2 regions of the Rugamonas sp. FW305-51 genome follow, and region 2 is predicted to be linked to the other one. Evidence: predicted binding sites of a transcription regulator. Region 2 holds the regulator's gene; the other holds the start of a gene.

Region 1 (7,248 bases), on a different contig from region 2:
GCAGCCGGCAAGCGTCCGCGCGGCATCGCCGCCGACCCGGCCGGGCGCCATCTGTACGTCACCGACGCCGTCAGCAACGCCCTGCTGGTGATCGATGCGGCCAGCGGCGCCACGGTGCGCAGCATTGCCCTGGGCAAGTCGCCCGAAGGCGTGAGCGCGTCGGCCGACGGCGCGCTGGTGGCGGTGGCGGTCGAGGAGAGCAACAGCGTGACGCTGATCGGCGCGGCCGACGGCCAGGTGCTCGCCGATATCAAGGTGCAAGGCAAGAATCCCGAGCATGCCGTCTTCAGCCCGGACGGGCGCTGGCTGCTGGTGAGCGCGGAGGAGGCCGAGCAGGTCGACGTGATCGACGTGGCGGCCCGGCGCCAGGTGGGCACGGTGGCGGTGGGGCGGCGGCCGCGCGGCATGGGCTTTTCGCCCGACGGCCGCCTGGCCTACGTGGCGTGCGAGCTGGTCAACACGGTCTATGTGATCGACATGGAGCAGCGCAAGGCGGTGGCGCAGATCGCGGCCGGCAAGAACTCGAACGGCATCGCCGTCAGCCCGGACGGGGCGCGGGTCTACGTCTCGAACGGCATCGACGGCAGCGTGATGGTGATCGATACGGCGCGCAATGCCGTGATCCATACCATCGCCGTCGGCAAGCGGCCGTGGAACATGGCGCTCACGGCGGACGGCGCTACTTTGTATGTGGCCAACGGGCGCTCCAACAGCGTCTCGGCGATCGACACGGCCAGCGCCGCCAAACGGGCCGACATCGCCGTCGGCGAGCTGCCATGGGGGGTAGTGATCCGCTAGCTGATCCGCCAGCTGGCGCCAGCCATGTGTCACACCTGTTCCAAACCTGAACAGGTGTGACAGTGCGGCGCTGGCGCAGCAGCGGCCCGCCGGCCTGCGATTCTTCGCTCCGGCACAGTGTCGCGGCCCTGCAGCCGGGCCGATTCGAGGTGCTGGCACGGTGTTTGCGAATAGGACCATGTGCCTTACCAACGCCGTCACGGAACGGTCCCATAACCACAGCAGAAAGAGGATGACATGAATCTCGCGGATATCAGCAAACTTGGCGTCGCCAGCCCATTCAAAGCACGCTACGACAACTACATCGGCGGCAAATTCGTCCCGCCGGTCAACGGGGTATATTTCGGTAACATCACGCCCATCACGGGCCAGGTCTTCTGCGAAATCGCCCGCTCCACCGAAGCGGACGTGGAACTGGCGCTGGACGCCGCCCACGCCGCCAAGGCCGCCTGGGGCAAGACCTCGCCGGCCGAACGCGCCAACATCCTGAACCGCATTGCCGATCGCATGGAGGCGAACCTGAAGCTGATCGCCACCGCCGAGACCATCGACAACGGCAAGCCTATCCGCGAAACCATGGCCGCCGACATCCCGCTGGCGATCGACCACTTCCGCTATTTCGCCGGCTGCATCCGCGCCCAGGAAGGTTCCGTCGCCCAGATCGACTCCGAAACCTATGCCTACCACTTCCATGAGCCGCTCGGCGTCGTTGGCCAGATCATTCCCTGGAACTTCCCTATCCTGATGGCCGTCTGGAAGCTGGCCCCTGCGCTGGCTGCCGGCAACTGCGTGGTGCTCAAACCGGCCGAACAGACCCCGGCCTCGATCATGGTGCTGCTGGAAGTGATCGGCGACCTGCTGCCGCCGGGCGTGCTGAACGTGGTCAACGGCTTCGGCCTGGAGTGCGGCAAGCCGCTGGCATCGAGCAAGCGTATCGCCAAGATCGCCTTCACCGGCGAAACGGGCACCGGCCGCCTGATCATGCAATACGCCGCACAGAACCTGATTCCCGTCACGCTGGAACTGGGCGGCAAGTCGCCCAACATCTTCTTCGAGGATGTGATGGAGGCGGACGACGCCTTCTTCGACAAGTGCCTGGAAGGTTTCGCCATGTTCGCGCTGAACCAGGGCGAAGTGTGCACCTGCCCATCGCGCGTGCTGATCCAGGAATCGATCTACGAGAAGTTCATCGAGCGCGCACTGGCCCGCGTGGCCGCCATCAAGCAGGGCAACCCGCTCGACGCGTCGACCATGATCGGCGCCCAGGCGTCGCAGGAACAGCTGGAAAAGATCCTGTCCTACATGGACATCGGCAAGCAGGAAGGCGCCGAACTGCTGGCTGGCGGTTCGCGCAGCGCCCAGGCGGGCGAACTGGAAGGCGGCTTCTACGTGCGTCCTACCGTCTTCAAGGGCAACAACAAGATGCGCATCTTCCAGGAAGAGATCTTTGGCCCGGTGGTGTCGGTGACCACCTTCAAGGATGAAGCGGAAGCGCTGGCCATCGCCAACGACACCCTGTACGGCCTGGGCGCCGGCCTGTGGACCCGTGACGGTTCGCGTGCCTTCCGCGTCGGCCGCGCCATCCAGGCCGGCCGCGTGTGGACCAATTGCTACCACCTGTACCCTGCGCACGCCGCGTTCGGCGGTTACAAGCAGTCCGGTATCGGCCGCGAAAACCACAAGATGATGCTGGACCACTACCAGCAGACCAAGAACCTGCTGGTCAGCTACAGCCCGAACGCGCTCGGTTTCTTCTAATCGGCCGTTTCAAAAAGCCCGTGGCTTCGTTGTGGCGCCTCGCCACGGGCATTTTGAACCAGCCTCTGAGCGCTTGATGAAATCCCGGCGCCGCCCGCGGCGCCGGGATTGCGAAAGGAAGCCCATGAATAATGCCATCGCCCGCGTGACCGCCACCCCGGCGGCACTGGAATTCCTGGCCAGCCTGCGCCGCCAGCACGGTCCGCTGATGTTCTTTCAGTCGGGCGGCTGCTGCGACGGCAGCGCGCCGATGTGCTATGGCGCCGGAGACTTCAATCTCAGCGACACGGATGTCTATCTCGGCAACCTCGATGGCACGCCGTTTTACATGGGACTGGAGCAGTTCGAGTACTGGCAACACACGCAGTTGATCATCGATGTCGTGGAAGGGAACGGCGGTATGTTCTCGCTCGATAACGGTACCGGTAAGCGCTTCCTGACCCGCTCGCGCCTGTTTACGGACGAGGAGCTGGCGGTACTCAACAGCGCGGAGCAGCACGCAGTAAAACACAGTAGCTAAATTCGAAAAACGGGAACAGAGGAGAAGATTGTGCAAAAAAAAATCATCGCATCGTTGGTCGGCCTGAGCGTCCTGACGATGGCGCACGGCGCCAACGTCACCACGGCCATGCTCAATGATGCCAGCAAGGCCACCGACAGCGTGCTGTCGTTTGGCATGGGCTCGGAGGGTCAGCGCTTTTCCACGCTCACGCAAATCAATACCAAGAACGTGGCCGGTCTGGTGCCGGCATGGTCGTTCTCGTTCGGCGGCGAAAAGCAGCGCGGCCAGGAATCGCAGCCCATCATCTACAACGGCAAGATGTTCATCACCGCGTCGTATTCGCGCATCTTCGCCATCGACCTGAAAACCGGCGCCAAGCTGTGGAAGTACGAGCACCGCCTGCCCGACGCCATCATGCCTTGCTGCGACGTGGTCAACCGCGGCGCCGCCGTGTTCGGCAACCTCGTCATCTTCGGCACGCTGGACGCGCAGCTGGTGGCGCTGGACCAGGACACCGGCAAGGTGGTGTGGAAGGAGAAGGTCGACGACTACGCGGCCGGCTACTCGATGACGGCCGCACCGCTGATCGCTGACGGCGTGCTGCTGACGGGCGTCTCCGGCGGCGAGTTCGGCATTGTCGGCCGCGTCGAGGCGCGCAACCCGATGACGGGCGAACTGCTGTGGACCCGCCCCACCGTGGAAGGCCATATGGGCTTCCGCTACGACAAGGATGGCAACGCGATCGAGAACGGCGTTTCCGGCACCGTCAACAAGACCTGGCCGGGCGACCTGTGGAAGACCGGCGGCGCCTCGACCTGGATGGGCGGCACCTACGATCCGAGCACCAAGCTGGCCTACTTCGGCACCGGCAATCCGGCGCCATGGAACAGCCACCTGCGTCCCGGCGACAACCTGTACTCGTCGTCCACCGTGGCGCTCGACCCGAAGACGGGCCAGATCAAGTGGGCATACCAGAACACGCCTAACGATTCCTGGGACTTCGACGGCGCCAACGAGTTCGTCACCTTCGACATGGACGGCAAGCGCTACGGCGGCAAGGCCGACCGCAATGGCTTCTTCTATGTGATCGACGCCAAGAACGGCAAGCTGCAGAACGCCTTCCCGTTCGTGAAGAAGATCACCTGGGCCACCAGCATCGACCTCAAGACGGGCCGTCCCAACTACGTGAAGGAAAACCGTCCCGGCGATCCGACCCAGGGCGAGGCAGGCAAGAAGGGCACCACCGTGTTCTCGGCGCCGGCCTTCCTGGGCGCGAAGAACCAGATGCCGATGGCCTACAACCCGCAGACCAAACTGTTCTACGTGCCGGCCAACGAGTGGGGCATGGACATCTGGAATGAGCCGGTCAGCTACAAGAAGGGCGGCGCCTACCTGGGCGCGGGCTTCACCATCCGTCCGCTCAACGAAGACTACATCGGCGCCATGCGCGCGGTCGATCCCAAGACCGGCAAGATCGTCTGGGAAATCAAGAACAACGCTCCGCTGTGGGGCGGCGTGATGACCACCGCCGGCGGCCTGGTGTTCTACGGTACGCCTGAAGGTTACCTGAAGGCGGTCGACGCCAAGAGCGGCAAGGAACTGTGGAAGTTCCAGACCGGTTCCGGCGTGGTGGCACCTCCTGTGACGTGGCAGGATGGCGGCACCCAGTATGTGGCCGTGGTGTCGGGCTGGGGCGGCGCCGTTCCGCTGTGGGGCGGCGAAGTGGCCAAGAAGGTCAACTTCCTGGAGCAGGGCGGCTCGGTATGGGTCTTCAAACTGCCGGCAAAATGATTTTCGTCGTGGGCGTTCAAATCATGCGCGGCTAGTCTCCCCTTGGCGCTTGAACGCTTCTTTTCGCTGACGGCTTCGGCCGTCAGTTTTTTTTTGTGCCGTGCCTTTGCCGCACCTCTTCCGCGCCTCTGCCCAGTCCTTGCCGTGTTCACGCTGTGCGCCATGCTGCGCGCGCGCATGGCGGTCAAATTTAGAACAGTGCCCGCCGCTGCTGATCCGATACAGCACAGCGCGCAGCGCATTTCACCCATCTCTCCCCCTGCGCCACAACGGGCACGCAAATTGCCATTACACGATTACATCAAAGGTGATGTGTCTGACCAAACTTAGAACAATATGGAGAATGTGATGAAGAAGATTTTCTTGCTGGGCGCAATCGCAGCTGCAGGTACGCAATCGGCACAGGCGGTGGACATCAAGGCTGGCGACTGGACGGTCAATGTCGGCGGCATCGTCAATGCCTATTACACGCAGGTGTCGTGCTCCGGTGATGCCGTGGGCGGGCTGGCGCTGGCAGGCCAGGGCCTGGGCTGCGGCGGCGAGAAGAACCGCACCACCATCGGCAACGGCCTGCTGCCGAACGGCCTGGTCACGTCGGCTTCGTCGCGCCAGGGCGACTACGATGTGAAAGCACTGATCGGCATCTACAACGCCACCGCCACCGACAGCGCCATCGCCGCCAACAGCGGCGTCGACGTGCGCCAGGCTTACTTCACATTCGGTAACGCCGACATGGGCACGGTCAAGCTGGGCCGCGACAACGGCATCTTCGGCGCGGGCGCCATCTTCGGCGACATGACGCTGATCGGTTCCGGCGCACCGGTGCAGGCCACCCAGCGCGGCCGCGTCACGCTGGGCCACATCGGCGCCGGCTACAGCTATGTGGGCTACTACGGCCAGATGGCGTACAGCGCACCCAAGTCGGCCTCCGGCATCGGCTTCGACGCCGCGCTGATGAGCCCAGTGGCCGATACGCCCGTGGTGGCCGCATCGACCTACTCGGCCAAGAACAGCCCGCAGGTGCAGGCGCAGCTGAGCTATGCGGCCGACGGCTTCAAGGGCTGGCTGGGCGCCAAGTCGCAGAAGTTCACGTCCGTCACGCCGGGCGTGAACGACTTCACCATGTCGGCCATGGAGATCGGTGCTTCCTACCAGGCCGGCGCGCTCGGCGTGCTGGCCAACGCCCAGGGCGGCAAAGGCCTCGGTGTGCTGTCGGATGCGGACCAGGGCGATGTCAAATCGAAGAGCTACTTCGTGCAGGCGACCTACAAGCCATCGGAGAAGCTCAAGCTGGGCCTGGGCTACGGCATCACCAAGAACGACGACAACACCGTCGGCACCGGCGGTCTGAAGTCGAACGCCAACCTGACGGCCGGTTTGTACTACTCGCTCACCAGCGCCATCTCGCTGGTCGGCGAAGTGGGCCAGACCCGTTCCAAGGGCTTTGGCGGTGGCGAGGCGAAGATGAACGGCGTCTCCGTCGGCGGCATCATCTTCTTCTGATCGCGCTGCACTTGCCGCGGTGCGGTCCATCGCACCGCGGCATGAGACCACAGGACAGCCATGCGTGTTTTGCTTGCCATCTGTAGCGCCGTATTGCTGGCCATGTTGCTGGCGGCAGTGCCGGCGCGCGCCGGTGTGCTCGATAAGGCGGAGCTGGAGCGGCGCTTCCCGGCGCCGCTGATGGTGGGCGAGCGCGATGCCGACCTGCCGGTCTGGCCCATCATCAAGCAGAACGCGACCGCCACGGAGCTGGTGGCTTATGTGTTCGAATCGGCCGACCTGGCGCCGGTGCCGGGGTTCGCGGGCGTGCCGCCCAACCTGCTGGTGGCCATCGATCCGCAGGGCGGATTTCTCGACGTGGCCGTGCTGTCGCAGCACGAGCCGGTATTCCTGGACGGCCTGGGCGAAGGGCCGCTGTTCCAGTTCGTCAAACAGTACAGGGGCTTGTCGCTCAAGCAGAACATCAGCATCGAAACCAACAGCAAGCGCGAGCGTCATCCCGACGCCGCGCATGCCTATATCGACGGCGTATCGAAGGCCACGGCCTCGGTGCGCATCATCAACCAGAGCGTATTGGCGGCGGCGCTCAAGGTATCGCGTAAAAAGCTGGGCTTCGCGCAGGGACGCGATCCGGACCAGATCGCGCGGGTGAAGCCAGACCTGTTCGAGATCATGGATTTGCAGCGCATGCTGTCGGAGGGGCTGGTGCAGCACCTGCGTCTCAGCAACCGCGACGTCGAGCGCCTGTTCGCCGGCAGTGAAGGCGCGGGCCTGGACCCGGAGGGGCTGGCGCATCCGGACGGCCTGTTCATCGACCTGTACGTGGCCTGCGTCTCCGTGCCGTCCGTGGGCCGCAACCTGCTGACCGAGCGTGGCTGGCGCAAGCTCAAAGGCCG
Region 2 (7,248 bases):
GGGAGGTGTGCGAATTCCTGCTGCGGGCCCAGGGCAACTACGACAAGATCATGGCCCAGTTCCTGGTCTGAGGCGGCATCATGCACAAGAAAACGGCACACCGCTGGCGTTTGACCCTGATCATGCTGTTCGGCGTGGCATGCGCGCTCGGCACGTTCTGGCTGGTGCAGGTGGTCAACCAGGCGGGCCGCCAGGCGGAGGCCGACAGCCACCGCAACGAGCCGGACTACATCATCGAGCGCTTCAGCTTCGTGCGCCTGAACAAGGCCGGCCAGCCCAGCTACATCATCGCCGGCGACAAGCTGACCCACCACCCGGCCGACGATTCGTCCGACGTGGACCATCCCACCGTGCACAGCCTGGCGGGCGACCAGCCGCCCATGAACGTGCGGGCCGACCAGGCCCGGGTGGACCAGGATAACAGCCGCGTCAAGCTCAGCGGCGACGTGCGCGTGGTCCGCCCGGCCGCGGCCAACAGCCAGGCCATGCGCATGACCACGTCCGCGCTGACGCTGTACCCGGACGACGAGAAAATGGAAACGGACCAGCCGGTCGAGCTGCAGCTGGGCGCCTCCAGCGCCCGCGGCACCGGCATGAAGGCCGACAACGCCACGCGCCAGATCGCGCTGGGCGGGCGCGGCCAGATCCACCTGCCGCCCCGTGCGGCGCATTGATACAGAACGATATAGAACGGATTCGCAATGAAAAAACTCATCCTGTCGGCGGCCCTGCTGTGGGCGGCGGCCGGCCTGGCCCACGCTGAAAAGGCGGACTCCAGCAAGCCGACTGAAATCGCCTTCGACCAGCTGGAAGTGGACGACGTCAAACAGATCAAGATCGCCACCGGCAACGTGATCCTGACCCGCGGCACCTTGCAGATGAAGTCGCCCAAGGCCGTGGTGCATGAAGACCCGGAAGGTTACCAGTACGTGACCATGACCAGCACCCCCGGCACCCCGGCCACCTTCCGCCAGAAGCGCGACGGCGCCGGCGACCAGTGGGTGGAAGGCCAGGCCGAACGCATCGAATACGACGGCAAGACGGAGCTGGTCAAGCTGTTCGCCAAGGCCCGGATCCGGCGTCTGGAGGCGGGCAAGCCCAGCGATGAAGTGCAGGGCGAATTCATCTCCTACGACAGCCGCAAGGAATTCTTCGCCGTCAAGAACACGGCCACCGGCGAGAGCAAGCCGGGTGCCGGCCGCGGCACCATGGTGATCCAGCCGTCCAACAAGAGCCCGGCGCCGGCAGCGGCTTCCGTGCCGCCGGCGGGGAAATGAGCATGGACATGCAACGCTGCGGCAGCACCCTGATCGTGCGCGGTCTGCAAAAGAGCTACGGCAAGCGCCAGGTGGTGCACGACGTCTCGCTGCAGGTCGAGTGCGGCGAAGTGGTGGGCCTGCTGGGCCCCAACGGCGCCGGCAAGACCACCTCGTTCTACATGATCGTGGGCCTGGTGCCGTCGGACGCGGGCACCATCGACATCTCGGGCGTCGACATTTCGTCGCTGCCCATCCACCGGCGGGCCGTGATGGGCCTGTCCTACCTGCCGCAGGAAGCGTCCGTGTTCCGCAAGCTGACGGTGGAAGAAAACATCCGCGCCGTGCTGGAAATCCAGCAAGTGAACGGCAAGCCTTTATCCAAGGCCGAAATCGATGAACGGCTCAATACCCTGCTGGCCGATCTGCAAATCGAGAAGCTGCGCGAGAACCAGGCGCTGTCCCTGTCCGGGGGCGAGCGGCGCCGGGTCGAAATCGCGCGCGCACTGGCGACCAATCCCCGCTTCGTGCTGCTCGACGAACCATTCGCCGGGGTCGACCCGATCGCCGTCATTGAGATCCAGCGCATCGTGCGCTTCCTCAAGGAACGCGGCATCGGCGTGCTGATCACCGATCACAATGTGCGCGAGACGCTGGGCATCTGCGACCGCGCGTATATCATCAACCAGGGCACGGTATTGGCGTCAGGCCGGCCAGACGACATCATCGCCAACGAATCGGTGCGTCGCGTGTATCTGGGTGAACACTTCCGTATGTAAGGTATGTAAGTAAAGCCATGAAACAGTCATTGCAACTGCGCACTTCGCAGCACCTCGCGCTGACCCCGCAACTGCAGCAATCGATACGCCTGCTGCAGTTGTCCACGCTGGAGTTGCACCAGGAATTGGAACAGCTGCTGACCGACAATCCGCTGCTGGAGCGGCTCGACGATCCGCTCGACCATTCCGTGCGGCTGCTGGCCGACGGCGCCATCAGCCAGCAAAGCGCGCCGGCCGAGGCGCCGCCCGAAGGCCCGCCCGGCCAGCAGCAGGATGCGCCCGCGCCGGCCGAGGCCGAGCCGTTCGAGGGCGCCGACGGCGACGCCGCGCCCGAGGGCGACATGGACTGGAGCGACGCCGGGCGCAGCAAGACGCCCGACGACGAGGACTCCCGGCCCCAGCTCGAAGCAAACCACTGCACCCTGCGCGAACACCTGATGGAGCAGATGCGGGTGACGGTGCTGGAAATGCGCGACCGGGCGCTGGTGGAAATCATCATCGACGCGCTCGACGAAAACGGCTACCTGGAAGAACCGCTGGAAGAAATCCTGGCCCGCCTGCCGGCAGAACTGGACATCGAGCCCGAGGAGCTGCAGACGGCCTTGTCGTTATTGCAAAGTTTCGACCCCGTGGGCGTGGGCGCCCGCAACGCCTCCGAGTGCCTGGCGCTGCAGATCAAGCGCATGCCGCACGTGCCGCTGGTGACGCGCCGCATGGCGCTGGCCATCGTGGAACAGCACCTGGCCTGGTTCGCCCAGCGCGACTTCAACAAGCTCAAGAAGGCCATGCAGTGCGACGACGAGGACTTGCGCGAAGCGCAGGCCGTGATCCGCCAGTGCAATCCGCACCCGGGCGCCGCGTTTGCCTCGGACGTGTCGGACTACGTGGTGCCGGACGTGATCGTCAAGAAGGCCCGCAACGGCTGGCAGGTCACCTTGAACAACGACGTCATGCCGCGCCTGCGGGTCAACGCCATGTACGCCAACCTGCTCAAGCAGGGCAAGGGCGAGGGCGCCATGGGGGCCCAGCTGCAGGAAGCGAAATGGCTGATCAAGAACATGCGCCAGCGCTTCGACACCATCCTGCGCGTGGCGCAAGCCATAGTGGAACGGCAAAAGAATTTTTTCTCGCACGGCGCCGTTGCCATGAGGCCCCTTGTGTTGCGTGAAATTGCTGATACACTGGGACTACACGAGAGTACTATTTCTCGGGTAACAACTCAGAAGTATATGCTGACCCCGCATGGCATGTTTGAGTTGAAATATTTCTTTGGCAGCCATGTCGCCACCGAAGCGGGGGGAGAAGCATCATCGACGGCGATACGTGCACTGATCGTGCAATTGACAGGAGCAGAAGACCCTAAAAATCCTTTATCCGACAGTAAGATTGCGGACATGCTGGGAGAACAAGGCATGGTGATTGCGCGACGAACTGTTGCCAAATATCGCGAAGCATTAAAGATCCCGCCAGTCAGTCTCCGCAAGTCTTTGTAGTTATCTGGTTCCTGCGCGCCCGGCCTGAAAGGGCAGCGCACTGACCGTAAGCGACATCATCTTTAGGAGTGTGTATGAATCTCACCATCAGTGGACATCATCTCGAAGTGACCCCAGCCATTCGCGAATATGTGCAGAACAAGCTGGAGCGCATCAAACGCCACTTCGATCAAGTGATTGATATTGCTGTCATCCTGACCGTAGATAACCTCACCGAGAAAGAGAAGCGCCAGAAGGCAGAGATCAATTTGCGCATGTCCGGCAAGACCGTGTATGTGGAGAGCCTGTCGCAAGACCTGTACGCCGCCATCGACACCCTGATCGACAAGCTTGATCGTCAGGTCATGAAATACAAATCCAAAGTTCAGGAACACGGCCACGATGCGATCAAGCATCTGCCGGACACCTTCGAACCCGCCGCCACCGCATAAGACGGTCCCGGCTTGAGAAAACAAAGGGCGCATCTGGCGCCCTTTTTTGCGGCCCTACGTCGCGTACTTTTCGTCTAAACCGTATAAATGGTATAAACCGTATGCGTGCTGGGGGTCAGTTCTGCGGCGCGCTGCGCGCCATGCACTCGGCGAACAGCGCCATATCGATATTGCCACCGCTGACGATCACGCCCACTTTTTTGCCGCGGATATCGACCACCCCGTTCATGGCCGCAGCGGCGGCCAGCGCACCGGCGCCTTCCACCACCATCTTCATGCGCTCGGCGAAGAAACGGATCTGGCTGCGCAGCTGGTCGTCGTTGACGGTGACGATGTCGCGCACGTGGGTCTGCAGGATGGGCAGCACCAGCTTGCCGATGTGCTGGGTCTGGGCGCCGTCGGCGATGGTGTCGGGCACCTCGATGTGGACGATCTGGCCGCTGCGCAGCGAACGCTGGGCGTCGTTGCCCGCCTCCGGCTCGACGCCGATCACGGCGCAGCGCGGCGACAGCGTGGCCGCCGCCAGCGCGCTGCCCGACAGCAGGCCGCCGCCGCCCGTGCTCACGAACAGGTAATCGAGTTCGCCCACGCTGTCGAACAGTTCCTTGGCGGCCGTGCCCTGGCCGGCGATCACGTGCGCGTGGTCGTAGGCGGGGATCACGGCCAGGCCGCGTTCCTGGCCCAGGCGGGCGGCGATCACTTCGCGGTCTTCCGTCTTGCGGTCGTACAGGATGATCTCGGCGCCGTATTCGCGGGTGGCGGCCAGCTTCATGGCCGGCGCGTCGGTTGGCATGACGATGGTGACCGGCACCCCCAGCATGCGTGCGGCCAGGGCCATGCCCTGGGCGTGGTTGCCCGATGAGAAGGCGACCACGCCGCGGCGCCGCTGCTCCTCGTCCAGGCAGCTGATGGCGTTGTAGGCGCCGCGGAACTTGAAGGCGCCCACGCGCTGGAAATTCTCGCACTTGAAGTACAGCTGCGCGCCGCTGCGTTCGTCGGCCTGGCGCGAAGTCAGCACCGGGGTAGGGTGCGCCACGCCGGCCAGCCGTTGCGCGGCCGCCGCGATGTCGGCGTACTGCACGGCGAGGGTCGATTGTGTCATGGGGGAGTCCTTTCGGTGGGTATCGAGGCAAGCGGGCAGTGTGCCAGCATTCGGCGCCACTGTCCAAACGCCTGCTTGAAACCATACATGCACATAATATATAATTTGGTATAATGTTTGCCATGACGGATAGCGGGAGTGGGGGAGTACAGATGGACAATGCGAGCATCGATATCGACAGCCTGCGGGCCTCGGCCGGGCAGGCCAGCAGCCTGCTCAAGGCGCTGGCCAATCCGGACCGGCTGCTGCTGCTGTGCCAGATGACGCAGGACGAATACAGCGTGGGCAAGCTGGAGGAACTGACGGGCATCCGCCAGCCCACGCTGTCGCAGCAGTTGACGGTGCTGCGCCAGGAAGAGCTGGTGAGCACGCGGCGCGAAGGCAAGCAGATTTTCTACCGGATCGCCAGCCCGGCCGCGCTGGCCGTGCTGCAGGTGCTGTACCAGCAATTTTGTAACGACGGCAAAGGAGCCCAGTAATGACCATCGCCTGGAACGTATTTACGCCGTGGGGCGCGCTGCTCGGCGGCGCGCTGATCGGCCTGTCGGCAGCCTTGCTGCTGCTGTTTAACGGCCGCATCGCCGGCATCGCCGGCATCGCGGGCGGCTTGCTGCGCCCGCGCGCGGGCGACATCGGCTGGCGCGTGGCGTTCGTGCTGGGGCTGGTGGGCGCACCCCTGGTCTATGGCCTGGTGGCGGGCCTGCCATCGGTCCAGATTGATGCCGGCAGCGGCACCCTGATCGCGGCCGGCCTGCTGGTGGGCTTCGGCACCCGCTATGGTTCCGGCTGCACCAGCGGCCATGGCGTGTGCGGCCTGTCGCGCCTGTCGCCGCGCTCGATGGTGGCCACGGCCACCTTCATGGCGGCTGGCTTCGTCACCGTCTACCTCGCGCGCCACGTGTTCGGATAAGGAGAACCGCATGACCATCGTAATCGCATTGCTGGCCGGCCTGATCTTCGGCATCGGCCTGATCGTGTCGGGCATGAGCAATCCGGCCAAGGTGCTGGGCTTTCTCGACCTGGGCGGCAGCTGGGATCCGTCGCTGGCCCTCGTGATGGCCGGCGCCATCGCCGTCGGCGTGCTGGCCTTCCGCTATGCCGGCACCCGGCCAGCTACCCTGCTGGGTGTGGCCATGAGCCTGCCCGGCACCCGCGTGATCGACCGCCGCCTGGTGCTGGGCGCGCTGATCTTCGGCGCCGGCTGGGGCCTGGCCGGCTTCTGCCCCGGCCCTGCGCTGGCCTCGCTCACCACGGGCGGCGCCAAGGCGTTGCTGTTCACGGGCGCCATGGTGGCCGGCATGGGACTGTTCGAGCTGCTGGAGCGGCGCTGAGCATCGATGCTGGACAGGTGGCGGACGTGAAGGCTGGCGGTGCGCGCAGCGCGGGCAGGGCGCGTTAGAATAGGCGCTTCATCATTTTCCGCAACTTGCCATGAGCGAATTCGTCCAGACCAGTGTCAGCAACCGTACCGGCTTTCTCACCCTCGACCGTCCCAAGGCGCTCAATTCCCTGTCGCTGGCCATGGTGCGCGACCTGACGGCCGCCCTGCTGGCCTGGCGCGACGACGCCGGCGTCGACGCGGTGGTCATCCGCAGCACCAGCGAGAAGGCGTTTTGCGCCGGCGGCGACATCCGCTTCTTCTACGACGTGGGCCGCGCCGGCCCGCAGGGCGGCAGCGCGCTGCTGGAAGACTTCTTCACGGAAGAATACGCGCTCAACCACCTGATCCACTACTACCCCAAGCCCTATATCGCCCTGATGGATGGCGTGGTGATGGGCGGCGGCATGGGCGTGGCCCAGGGCGGACCCGATTGCAGGGTGCGCATCGTCACCGAGCGCACCAGGATGGCCATGCCGGAAGTGAACATCGGCCTGTTCCCGGACGTGGGCGGCAGCTACTTCCTGTCGCGCGCGCCCGGCCAGCTGGGCAACTACCTGGGCCTGACCGGCCTGACCATAGGCGCGGCCGACGCGCTGTACCTGGGCCTGGCCGACCACTTCGTGCCGGCGGCGCAGATGCCGGCGCTGGCGGCCCTGGTCGAGGCCACGCCGGGCGCCCGGCTGCGCGAGGCCATCGCCGCCTTCGCGGCCCCGCTGCGGGCCGACGCGGGCCAGGCCATGCTGCAGGCGCAGCGGGCCCTGATCGACCGCCATTTCGCTGCGCCCTCGGTGGCCGCCATCATGGCC

Evidence for each region. Region 2 encodes sigma-54, which starts transcription at its own class of promoters, with help from an activator protein. Its sites were predicted from a motif close to TGGCANGNAANCTGCTTT; they were not measured.
Region 1: the regulator sigma-54 is predicted to act here: its motif matches at 952-969, upstream of adh (aldehyde dehydrogenase).

What each region holds. Positions count from the first base shown of each region.
Region 1 is NZ_JBYSZG010000072.1:6,516-13,763, forward strand. It holds gene AC3WOS_RS27250 (beta-propeller fold lactonase family protein) at 1-798, shown strand, start outside; gene adh (aldehyde dehydrogenase) at 1,036-2,556, shown strand; gene AC3WOS_RS27260 (DUF779 domain-containing protein) at 2,681-3,076, shown strand; gene AC3WOS_RS27265 (methanol/ethanol family PQQ-dependent dehydrogenase) at 3,155-4,849, shown strand; gene AC3WOS_RS27270 (porin) at 5,198-6,352, shown strand; gene AC3WOS_RS27275 (4Fe-4S binding protein) at 6,413-7,248, shown strand, end outside.
Region 2 is NZ_JBYSZG010000041.1:19,896-27,143, reverse strand. It holds gene AC3WOS_RS22485 (KdsC family phosphatase) at 1-71, shown strand, start outside; gene lptC (LPS export ABC transporter periplasmic protein LptC) at 81-674, shown strand; gene lptA (lipopolysaccharide transport periplasmic protein LptA) at 702-1,277, shown strand; gene lptB (LPS export ABC transporter ATP-binding protein) at 1,280-2,035, shown strand; gene AC3WOS_RS22465 (RNA polymerase factor sigma-54) at 2,053-3,528, shown strand; gene hpf (ribosome hibernation-promoting factor, HPF/YfiA family) at 3,603-3,959, shown strand; gene AC3WOS_RS22455 (threo-3-hydroxy-L-aspartate ammonia-lyase) at 4,075-5,061, opposite strand; gene AC3WOS_RS22450 (metalloregulator ArsR/SmtB family transcription factor) at 5,214-5,540, shown strand; gene AC3WOS_RS22445 (YeeE/YedE family protein) at 5,540-5,971, shown strand; gene AC3WOS_RS22440 (DUF6691 family protein) at 5,982-6,392, shown strand; gene AC3WOS_RS22435 (enoyl-CoA hydratase/isomerase family protein) at 6,493-7,248, shown strand, end outside.